DNA from 3 places in the Thioalkalivibrio sp. ALE11 genome. Region 2 is predicted to be linked to each of the others. Evidence: predicted binding sites of a transcription regulator. Region 2 holds the regulator's gene; each other region holds the start of a gene.

The links. Region 2 encodes sigma-54, which starts transcription at its own class of promoters, with help from an activator protein. Its sites were predicted from a motif close to TGGCANGNTNCNTGCTT; they were not measured.
Region 1: a site for sigma-54 is predicted at 1,909-1,925, ahead of F620_RS0108470 (TorF family putative porin). Genes of this name have one in related genera too.
Region 3: a site for sigma-54 is predicted at 1,370-1,386, ahead of glnL (nitrogen regulation protein NR(II)). Genes of this name have one in related genera too.

The regions. Positions count from the first base shown of each region.
Region 1 is NZ_KB906169.1:131,094-134,363, reverse strand. It holds gene F620_RS0108480 (ammonium transporter) at 1-718, opposite strand, end outside; gene glnK (P-II family nitrogen regulator) at 758-1,096, opposite strand; gene F620_RS0108470 (TorF family putative porin) at 1,164-1,856, opposite strand; gene folB (dihydroneopterin aldolase) at 2,267-2,626, opposite strand; gene F620_RS0108460 (amidoligase family protein) at 2,700-3,270, shown strand, end outside.
Region 2 is NZ_KB906171.1:58,713-61,982, reverse strand. It holds gene hprK (HPr(Ser) kinase/phosphatase) at 1-88, opposite strand, end outside; gene F620_RS0109965 (PTS sugar transporter subunit IIA) at 91-555, opposite strand; gene hpf (ribosome hibernation-promoting factor, HPF/YfiA family) at 560-898, opposite strand; gene F620_RS0109955 (RNA polymerase factor sigma-54) at 902-2,431, opposite strand; gene lptB (LPS export ABC transporter ATP-binding protein) at 2,516-3,256, opposite strand; gene lptA (lipopolysaccharide transport periplasmic protein LptA) at 3,253-3,270, opposite strand, start outside.
Region 3 is NZ_KB906165.1:59,461-62,730, forward strand. It holds gene F620_RS0102370 (DUF2782 domain-containing protein) at 1-104, shown strand, start outside; gene F620_RS0102375 (hypothetical protein) at 98-886, shown strand; gene F620_RS0102380 (DUF4124 domain-containing protein) at 865-1,242, shown strand; gene glnL (nitrogen regulation protein NR(II)) at 1,398-2,504, shown strand; gene ntrC (nitrogen regulation protein NR(I)) at 2,501-3,270, shown strand, end outside.

The DNA.
Region 1 (3,270 bases), on a different contig from region 2:
ACACCTTGAGCTCGGAACCGCCGTTGAAGCCGAACCAGCCCAGCCAGAGGATCAGCACGCCCAGCGTCGCCAGCGGCATGCTGGAGCCCGGGATCGCGTTGATCTGGCCGTCCTTGCCGTACTTGCCCTTGCGCGCCCCCAGCAGCAGGACGCCCGCCAGCGCGGCCACGGCACCGGTGAAGTGGACGATGCCCGAACCGGCGTAGTCGAGATAGCCGATCTGGTCCAGCATGCCGCCGCCCCAGCTCCAGAAGCCCTGGATCGGGTAGATCACGCCGGTGAGGACCACGGCGAAGGCGAGGAAGGCCCACAGCTTCATGCGTTCGGCGACCGCCCCGGAAACAATCGACATCGCGGTGGCCACGAACACCACCTGGAAGAAGAAGTCCGCGCGGTCGGAGTAGTAGATGTCGCCACCGCTGCCCAGCACCTCGGACACGGCGTTGTCACCGGTAATAAAGAAGCCCAGGCCCGGGATCAACGAGGTGAGCCCGTCGCTGTACATGATGTTGTAGCCGATCAGCATGTACATGATGCTGGCGATCGAATACAGGGCGATATTCTTGGTTGCAATTTCGGCCACACTCTTGGTGCGCACCATCCCGGCCTCGAGCATGGTAAAGCCCGCGGCCATCCACATGACCAGTGCGCCGGCCATCAGGAAGTAAAAGGTGTCAAGGGCGTAAGCCACCTCGACGACTTGCTGTTCGATATCCATTGTCGGATTACCTCATTCAGTAGGACCGAGGAAGGGCGCTCAGAGCGCCTCGGTTCCGGTTTCACCCGTGCGGATTCGCAGGACCTGCTCGACCGGCGATACGAAAATCTTTCCGTCACCGATCTTGCCGGTGCTCGCGGCCTTGGATACGGCCTCGATCACCTTGTCCACCAGGCTGTCGTCCACCGCGACTTCCAGCTTAACTTTGGGCAGAAAGTCCACGACGTATTCGGCACCGCGGTACAGTTCGGTGTGGCCGCGCTGGCGACCGAAACCCTTGACTTCGGTCATGGTGATGCCCTGCACCCCGATCTCGGACATCGCCTCGCGCACATCATCAAGCTTGAACGGCTTGATCACGGCAGTAATCATCTTCATGGTTCACTCCTTGGGGCGGACCCGCTCACCGCAAGCCCGCCATTGGGGTTTTGGATCAACGACCGGCTCAGAAACCGAGCGACCAGGCGACGTAGGCGCGAACGTCCTCGCCGTCTTCATCGGCATACGCCAGATTCATGCTGAAAGTGCCCATGCTATCTGTGTGACGACTCAGACCAGCGTGATAGTGGGTGTAGCTGTCCACAGCACTATCATCAAAAGTCTGATGGCCAACCATGAATCCAGCGCTGTACACATCGGCAAACGGGACATCCAGCCCGGCGTAGTAGTAAGCGCTACCGCTCTCAAACGGAGCAGCATCAGACTCTTCGTTAACAATGACTTTTACACCACCATAGAACATGTCGTAGGAGAGTTCGCCGTAGATCTCGGCAAAGCCAATATCGAGGTCTGAATCGGGATAGAAGTAGTAGACATAACCAACGTCATAACCCAAACCGTTGGCCAGTTCGTCAGCGAATCCGGCATAGAGATCAAGCTCGTAAGTTCCGCCCGCATAGAGGTCAGGGTCCAGATTGGAAGCCCAAGTGCCAACGTAGAACCCGGAGCCATGTTCATAATCAAAGCCACCCTGGATAGCGGCCCCGTTAGTCTGAGAAAAACCGCGCAGCTCATAGTCGGAGGCGATGGTGATGTTCCCGGAGAACTCGGCGGCGGCGGTCGAGGTGGCAAGCATCGCGCCAGTGCCGCTCATGGCCAGAACGGCGGAAGCCAGGATGGAACGCTTGAATTTCTTCATTGGATGGATCTCCCTCTGGTTGATCGAGTGTCGCGTAGTCGACACCCGGTCCTTGCATGGGCTGTGCCAAGTATCGAAAGGGAGCAAAAATCGGCTTTTCGCAACACCTGTTGCGGCCCAACCACGGGCTTTTGCCTTTATTTGGTGCGCACTAAAAGTGCACACGCACCAAAAACGTGCGGAGACCGAGGACTGTGAACCAGGTCTGGGATTCCAGACGGTTCACCCATCGGCAAGCGGCAGATCGGTAAGACGAATCGGGAGGCAGACACGGTCGCGGAAAGCGCACGTGCGGTAATGCGGGACGCACGGTGAAGATCGCCTTGCCCTGCAGATCGCCCCGTCGTCCGCGATTCGCGATGATCCAACAGGGTATGGGCGGAGCGGCGCAGCCCCAGGCCCAGGAGGTTCTACGAGGAGAGACTTCCGCGTTCGATCTCGATGCCGACCTCGCGCACGCCGGGCACGGCGCCGGGCTTGCCGAGTTTGATGCACACCCAGGGCGTGCCGAACTGGGCCATCAGGGCCTCGGCGATCTCTTCGGCCAGGGATTCCAGCAAGGCATGCGGTTCGCGCGTGACGATGGCACGCACGGCGTTGGCCACCGCCTCGTAGTCGACGGTGTCGCCGATTTCGCCGGAGTAGGCGGCGATGCGGGTATCGGCCGCCAGTTCGATATCGAATCGCAGGCGGCGCTGGATGCGCTGTTCCCAGTCGTAGACGCCAACAACGGCGTCAATCTCGAGGTCGCGCAGATAGATTCGATCCATGGGTTCGGCGGGCTCCTGTGGGTCGGCGCCTATCCTACTGCCCGGGCCGCACAAGGTACACCGAGCCGCTATCATGGTGCCTCCCGGTCACATCGAGACAGGCATGAGCAAGCCCTTTCACGAACTCCCCTGGCCCGCCAATCCGGAGGGCGAGTCCCGGCGCATCGGCGTGGAGATCGAGATGGCCGGGGTGTCGCTGGAGACGATGGCCAAAACCGTGAAAGACGAGTTCGGGGGGCACATCGAGTCGGACAACGCCTTCGTCTTCCAAGTGCGCGACACGGACGTCGGCGACTTCCAGCTGGAGCTGGACGCCCGGGTACTGAAGGACCGCGGCTACCGCGAACACCTCGCGCGCCTGGGCATCGAGCTGGACGACTCCGACGAGGCCGCGCTGGAACACTGGCTCGCGGACGCCGCAGGCCGCCTGGTCCCGCACGAGATCGTGGCGCCGCCGATCGCCGTCGCCGACCTGCCCCGCCTGGACCGAGTGCGCGCCGCCCTGCAACAGGCCGGCGCACTGGGGACCGAGCGCTCATTCCTCTATGCCTTCGGGCTGCAGATCAATATCGAGGTCCACCGCACCGATGCCGAGTGGCTGCTGGCGATCCTGCGCAGCTTCCTGCTGATGGTGGAAGTGCTCA
Region 2 (3,270 bases):
CCAGACGGCTCCCCATCGCCCGCGTGAGCGCGGCGATGGTGATGTTGCTCGCGGTGCCGTCGGCTGCCGCTTCCGCCCGGTCGGCCATGGTCAGGTATCTCCCAGGGCCCGGGTGAGGGCCTGCTGGACCCCCGCGCTGTCCGCGGCGCGCCGGATGCCGGCGAGGGTGTCCGGCTGCGACAGCCCGCGCGCGAGCTGGGCCAGCAGGTCCAGGTGTTCGCTGGTGGCCTCTTCCGGCACCAGCAGGGCGATCAGGATGTCCACCGGTTCGTGGTCCATGGCTTCGAAATCCACGCCCTGATCCAGACGCAGGACCGCGATGCGGGGCGTATCCAGCTCGGCGAGACGGCCGTGCGGGATCGCCACGCCATGGCCGAGCCCGGTGGAGCCCAGTTTTTCGCGGGCCGACATGGCTTCGAACGCGGCACTGGCCGCCAGTCCGTCCGCGGCCCCGTCCACCAGCAGATCGGCGAGGGTTTCCAGCGCTCGTTTCTTGCTGGAGCAGTCGGTTTCCAGTCCGATGCGCTCCGGGGTGATGAGCTCGGCCGGATTCATCGGCTTACTCGGGTTGTTCGCGGTTGCGCTGGGCGCCCTCGGCGCGATGATGATCCTTGACCTTCTCCTTGTGCTTGATCAGCTGGCGGTCGACCTTGTCGATCAGGCCGTCGATGGCGGCGTACATGTCATCGTGGCTGGCCTCGGCGTGGATGTGGTTGCCGCTGACCTGCAGATTCGCTTCCGCCTTGTTGTGCAGCTTCTGCGTCTTCTCGTGGTTCAGCACCACGTGCACGTCGATCACCTTGTCGAAGTGGCGTTCCAGCTTCTGGAATTTCTCGTTGACGTAGTCGCGCAGGGCGTCGGTGATGTCGACGTGGTGTCCGGTGAGATTGATCTGCATGGGTCAGGCTCCTTTCGGTTTGCTTCCGGTCGGCATGGCGGCCATCTGGCGGCGTTCGCTGGAGGATGGCAGGTTCATGCCCTCCCGGTATTTGGCCACGGTACGCCGGGCCACGTTGATGCCCCGATCCGCCAGGATCTGGGCGAGGCGGGAATCGCTGAGCGGTTTGCCCGGCGTTTCCTCTTCGATGAGTTCGCGGATCATGGCACGAATCGCGGTCGCGGAGCATTCCCCGCCGTCGCTGGTGCCCACGTGACTGGAGAAGAAATACTTGAATTCGAACACCCCGCGGGGGGTGTGCATGTATTTCTGCGTGGTCACCCGCGAGATCGTGGACTCGTGCATCTCCAGGGCTTCGGCGATGTCGCGCAGGATCAGCGGCTGCATCGCCACCTCGCCGTGTTCCAGGAACCCCTGCTGGCGTTCGACGATCGCTCGCGCCACGCGCAGCAGGGTGTCGTTGCGGCTGTGCAGGCTCTTGATGAACCATCGCGCCTCCTGCAGCTGATCGCGCATGAAGGCGCTGTCGCGGGCATCGGAGACCTGGCGGACCATGCCGGCGTAGAGGTCGTTGATGCGAATGCGCGGGGCGATCTCGGGATTCAGGTCGACCTGCCAGCCCCGGTCGGTATGACGCACGTAGACATCCGGGACCACGTATTCCGGCGGTGTCTCGCTGATCTGGGCGCCGGGGCGCGGGTTGAGCGTGCGGATCAGGTCCAGCGCCGCGGCCAGCTCGTCGCCATCGCGTACGCCGCTCTGGCGCTGCAGGGCCTTGTAGTCACGCCGGGCAAGGGCGTCCATGCCGTGTTCGAGGAGCGCGCGCGCCGCCTCGCGCGAGGGCGCGTCCGGCGCCAGCTCACCCAGCTGGACCTCCAGGCACTCGCGCAGATCCAGCGAACCGACCCCCAGCGGGTCGCAGTGCTGCAACCAGTGGCGTACGGCCTCGACCTCGTCGGTGTCGACGGGGGGTTCTTCACTCCGGCTGATGGTCTCGGCCAGGGTCTCGACGTCGCCCTCGAGGTAGCCGTCGCCGTTGATGGTGTCGATCAGGGCGGCGCCGATGCGCTGGTCGCGCGGGGTCAGGTGCGACAGATGCAGCTGCCACAGCAGGTGATCCTGCAGCCCGCCGCCGTCGTCGTCCGAGGTGTTCTCCAGCGGGTCGCGGTCGTCCGGACCGCGCGGGCTGGCGCTGGCGTCGTAGATGTCTTCCCAGCGGCTGTCGGTCACCAGCTCGTCGGGGATGACGTCCTCCGAGCCGCCGGCATCCACCGTTTCGCCGGTGCGGGCGGCGTCGCTGCCGCTCTCGCCGTCGTCGGTGTTCGCGTCGCTGGCAGTGTCCGCGGTGTCCCCCGCGTCGGCACCGAGTTCGTCATCCTCGGCCTGTTCCAGCATGGGATTGCTTTCCAGCGCCTGCTGGATCTCGGCCTGGAGCTCCAGCGTCGACAGCTGCAGCAGCCGGATGGCCTGCTGCAGCTGCGGCGTCATGGTCAGCGTCTGACCGAGCTGCAGATTCAGCCCGGGCTTCAGCATGAGTTGGGAAAGGCGTTGGTCACCATAAGTGAATAGTAATCCCTTGCTGCGGGCTTGTGCACCGTCCGGGTGCGGCGGTCGGTGTCACAGGCGGAAGTTTTCGCCGAGGTAGACCTCGCGCACGCGGGCGTCGGCCAGCAGTTCGTCCGGCGTGCCCGCGCTCAGCAGGCGCCCCTCGCTGAGGATGTACGCGCGATGGCAGATACCCAGGGTCTCGCGTACGTTGTGATCCGAGATTAGTACGCCGATGCCGCGTTCGGCCAGGTGGCGGATGACTGCCTGGATCTCGCCGACCGAGATCGGATCGACCCCGGCAAACGGTTCGTCCAGACAGATGAACTGCGGATCGCCGGCCAGCGCGCGGGCGATCTCGGCGCGCCGCCGCTCGCCTCCGGACAGCGCGATCCCGGGGCTGTGGCGCACGGTCTCCAGCTGGAATTCCTCGATCAGGGCGTCGCCGATGCGGCGGCGCTCGTGGCGGTCGAGTTCCGGGCGCAGTTCCAGCACTGCCTGCAGGTTGTCCTCGACCGACAGGCGGCGAAAGATCGAGGCCTCCTGGGGCAGATAGCCCAGCCCGGCGCGGGCGCGTTCGTGGATGGGCGCCCGGGTGATGTCGCGCCCGCCCAGGGTGATGCGCCCGGTATTGGGCCGGATCAGTCCGACCAGGCTGTAGAAGCAGGTGGTCTTGCCGGCTCCGTTGGGTCCCAGCAGGCCGACCACTTCGCCGGGCACCAGGTCCACATCCATCGCGTCCAGCACGGTACGCTGGCCATAGCGCTTGCTCAGCTCGCGGGCGACCAGATGGCCGTCGGCCGCGGGGGTCATGGATCGTCCTCGCG
Region 3 (3,270 bases), on a different contig from region 2:
CGACCTATTATCTGGTGGACGTCACCGGGGAAGGCGATCTTGAACGCCGCGACGACCTGGCCCCCGGTTTCACCCCGCCCCGCTGGAGGATCCTGGAATGGTAAGCACGCAGCCGACCGTGGAACTGCCGGTCGCGGGTGCCGCGGCGCTGGAAGCAGCCTTTGCCGCCGCCCGGGCGGCCGGCGCGCCCGTGGGGCTGCCCGCCGCCGGCGATGCCCCGCAGCTCGACGGGGATCGCGCGCGCTGGGTCCTGGAGCGCGGCAACGCTGCGGAGCCCGGGGCGATCGCCAGCGGTCCCGGCACGCCGGAGGCGCTGGGCCGCCTCGCGGCCCGCTGGCAGGCCTGGCATCCGGCGGAGGCCCTGCCGCAGGACGGCGTCTGGCGCCGCGGGGTACTGCAGCAGCAGCTGCGCGAACGCACCGAAGACCTGAGCGCCACCCTGGATGAACAGGCGCGCGAACAACTGAACCGCGAGCTGCATCATCAGGGGCTGTACCGGTTCGAGGACCTGCCGGTGGCCGGCAGCTTCTGGCGCTCGGTCCGCCGGCACGGCGAGCACACTGGACTGGCGGATCTGACGGTCCCGCCGGCCCCCGTGCCGGCGTTCTGGCAGCTGGCGCGCATCGCGCTGGCGGTGGCCGTCAGCGAGACGGGCGAGCTCGATCGCGAACGCTACCGCGCCCTGCTGGATGGCTATCACCGCGAGCGCCCGCTGAGCGCGATCGAACGCGGCGCCGCCCCGACGCTCCTGCGCATGGCCGCGCTGGATGACTGGCTGGAATGCATCGAGGCCGGCCACGCGCCCGCGGGCCCCGATCCGCGCCTGGCCGGCCTGCAGGACGCCGGCACCCGGGTGCAGTCGGTATGGGTAAGGCCCGCCGCCTGATGACCCCGCGGGCCTCCCTCGCGGGGCTTGTGGCCCTGGCCATCGCCGGGGCGCCGGGCGTCGGCGTTCTGGCCTCCACCGAGGTCCACCGCTGGGTGGATGAAGACGGTGTGGTGCATTTCTCCGACGAGGCACCCGGCGACGGGCGCAGCGAACGCATCGAAGTTCAGGAGCCGATGGGCGCCGTCCCCCTGGAGAATGCCCGCGAGATCCTCGAACGCCCGATACGGCGGCCGGGAGAAGACCCGACGGACGACGCCCCGGAGGAAGACGCGGCCGCGGACGAAGAGAGCGACGATGAAGACGAATATTCGATCGAGGACGTCCCGGTGCCCGTGGAACTGGTGGATTTCTGAGCCAGCCACGGGCATCGCACCACTTTGATGCACAGAATGCCCTACAATAGGGCAATGACTGCACCTCATCAGAGCGCCACCGCACAACGCCCCCGGACGAAGCGCTGCGACGCCCTCGTGGCCATTCTGGCGCACTTCATGCTTGAAGCCGGGTGATGAGCCCGCATACGCCCCCTTCGCCCGCCTCGCTGCCCACCCCCCCGTGGTGGGACGACCTGTCCACGGCCGTGATGGTCACCGACGGGGATCTGCGGCTGCAGGCGATGAACGGCGCGGCCGAGGTCCTGCTGGGCCTCAGCCGCGAGCGCATCCTCGGTCACCCGCTCGGCCAGTGGCTGCATCTGGACCGCAACCTGACCACCCGTCTGCGCAACGCCCTGACCCGGGACCAGCCGATCACCCTGCGTGCGCGGCGCCTGGAACCGCTGCGCGCGGAAAGCTTCCTGGCCGACGTGGTGATCACGCCGCTGCACGGCGAGGGTGACGAACCCGGACGGCTGCTGTTCGAACTCAGCGCAATCGACCGGCACGAACGCATCTCGCGCGAGGAACAGCTGCAGAAGCAGCAGGCCATCTCGCGCGCGGTCACGCGCGGGCTGGCGCACGAGATCAAGAACCCGCTGGGCGGGCTGCGCGGCGCCGCGCAGCTGCTGGCCGGAGAACTGGACGATCCCGACCTGCGCGAATACACGCGCATCATCATCCATGAGGCCGACCGCCTGCGCTCGCTGGTGGACCGCATGCTCGGCCCCAACAACATGCCGCAGCGCGCCCCTCTTAACCTGCACGAGGTCCTCGAGCATGTGCGCGGCCTGATCAGCGTCCAGCTGCCGCTGGGCGTGAAGATCCGCGGCGACTACGACCCTTCGATCCCGGAGATCGAAGCGGATCGCGACATGCTGGTGCAGGCGCTCCTCAACCTGGTGCAGAACGCCCTGCAGGCGCTGGGCGACGAGGGCGAGATCGTGCTCAGCTCGCGCATCCTGCGCCAGTACACCGTTTCCGGCAAACGCCACCGGCTGGTCGCGCGCCTGAGCGTGCGCGACAACGGGCCGGGAATCCCCGAGGAGGTCCGCGAGCGGATCTTCTTCCCCATGGTCACCGGCCGCGACAGCGGCACCGGCCTCGGCCTGCCGATCGCGCAGAGCCTGGTCCAGCTGCATGACGGCCTGATCGAATGCCATTCACGGCCCGGCTCCACGCGCTTCGACATCCTCCTGCCCGTGGCCGGACCGCCCGCCAGCGAGAGCCCCGACGCATGAATCCAACGGTCTGGATCATCGACGACGACGATTCCATCCGCTGGGTGCTGGAACGCGCCCTGAGCCGATCCGATATCGCGGTGCGCGGATTCGAGTCCGCCGACGCGGCATGGGCGGCCCTGGAGACGGAAGACACCCCGGACACGATCGTCGCCGACATTCGCATGCCGGGGCTCAACGGGCTCGATTTCCTGGCGCGCATGCAGAGCCGGGGTGACGCGCCGCCGGTGATCATCATGACCGCATTCTCCGATCTGGAGAGCGCGGTGGGCGCCTACCAGACCGGAGCGTTCGAATACCTGCCCAAGCCGTTCGACGTGGACGAGGCGGTGGCCCTGGTGCAGCGTGCCCTGGAGGCCCGCCGTGACAGCCTGGCGGCCGCAACGCCCGACGAGGGCAGCGCCGAGGAAACCCCCATCATCGGCGAGGCGCCGGCGATGCAGGAGATGTTCCGCGCCATCGGCCGCCTGTCACGCTCCAACATCACGGTGCTGATCAACGGCGAATCGGGCACCGGCAAGGAGCTGGTCGCACGCGCGCTGCATCAGCACAGTCCGCGGGCGGGGCAGCCGCTGATCGCCCTGAACACCGCGGCCATCCCCAAGGACCTGCTCGAGAGCGAGCTGTTCGGCCACGAGCGGGGGGCCTTTACCGGCGCCAGCCAGACGCGCAAGGGCCGCTTCGAGCAGGCCGACGGCGGGACCCTGTTCCTCGACGAGATCGGCGACATGCCGTTCGACCTGCAGACCCGCCTGCTGCGGGTGCT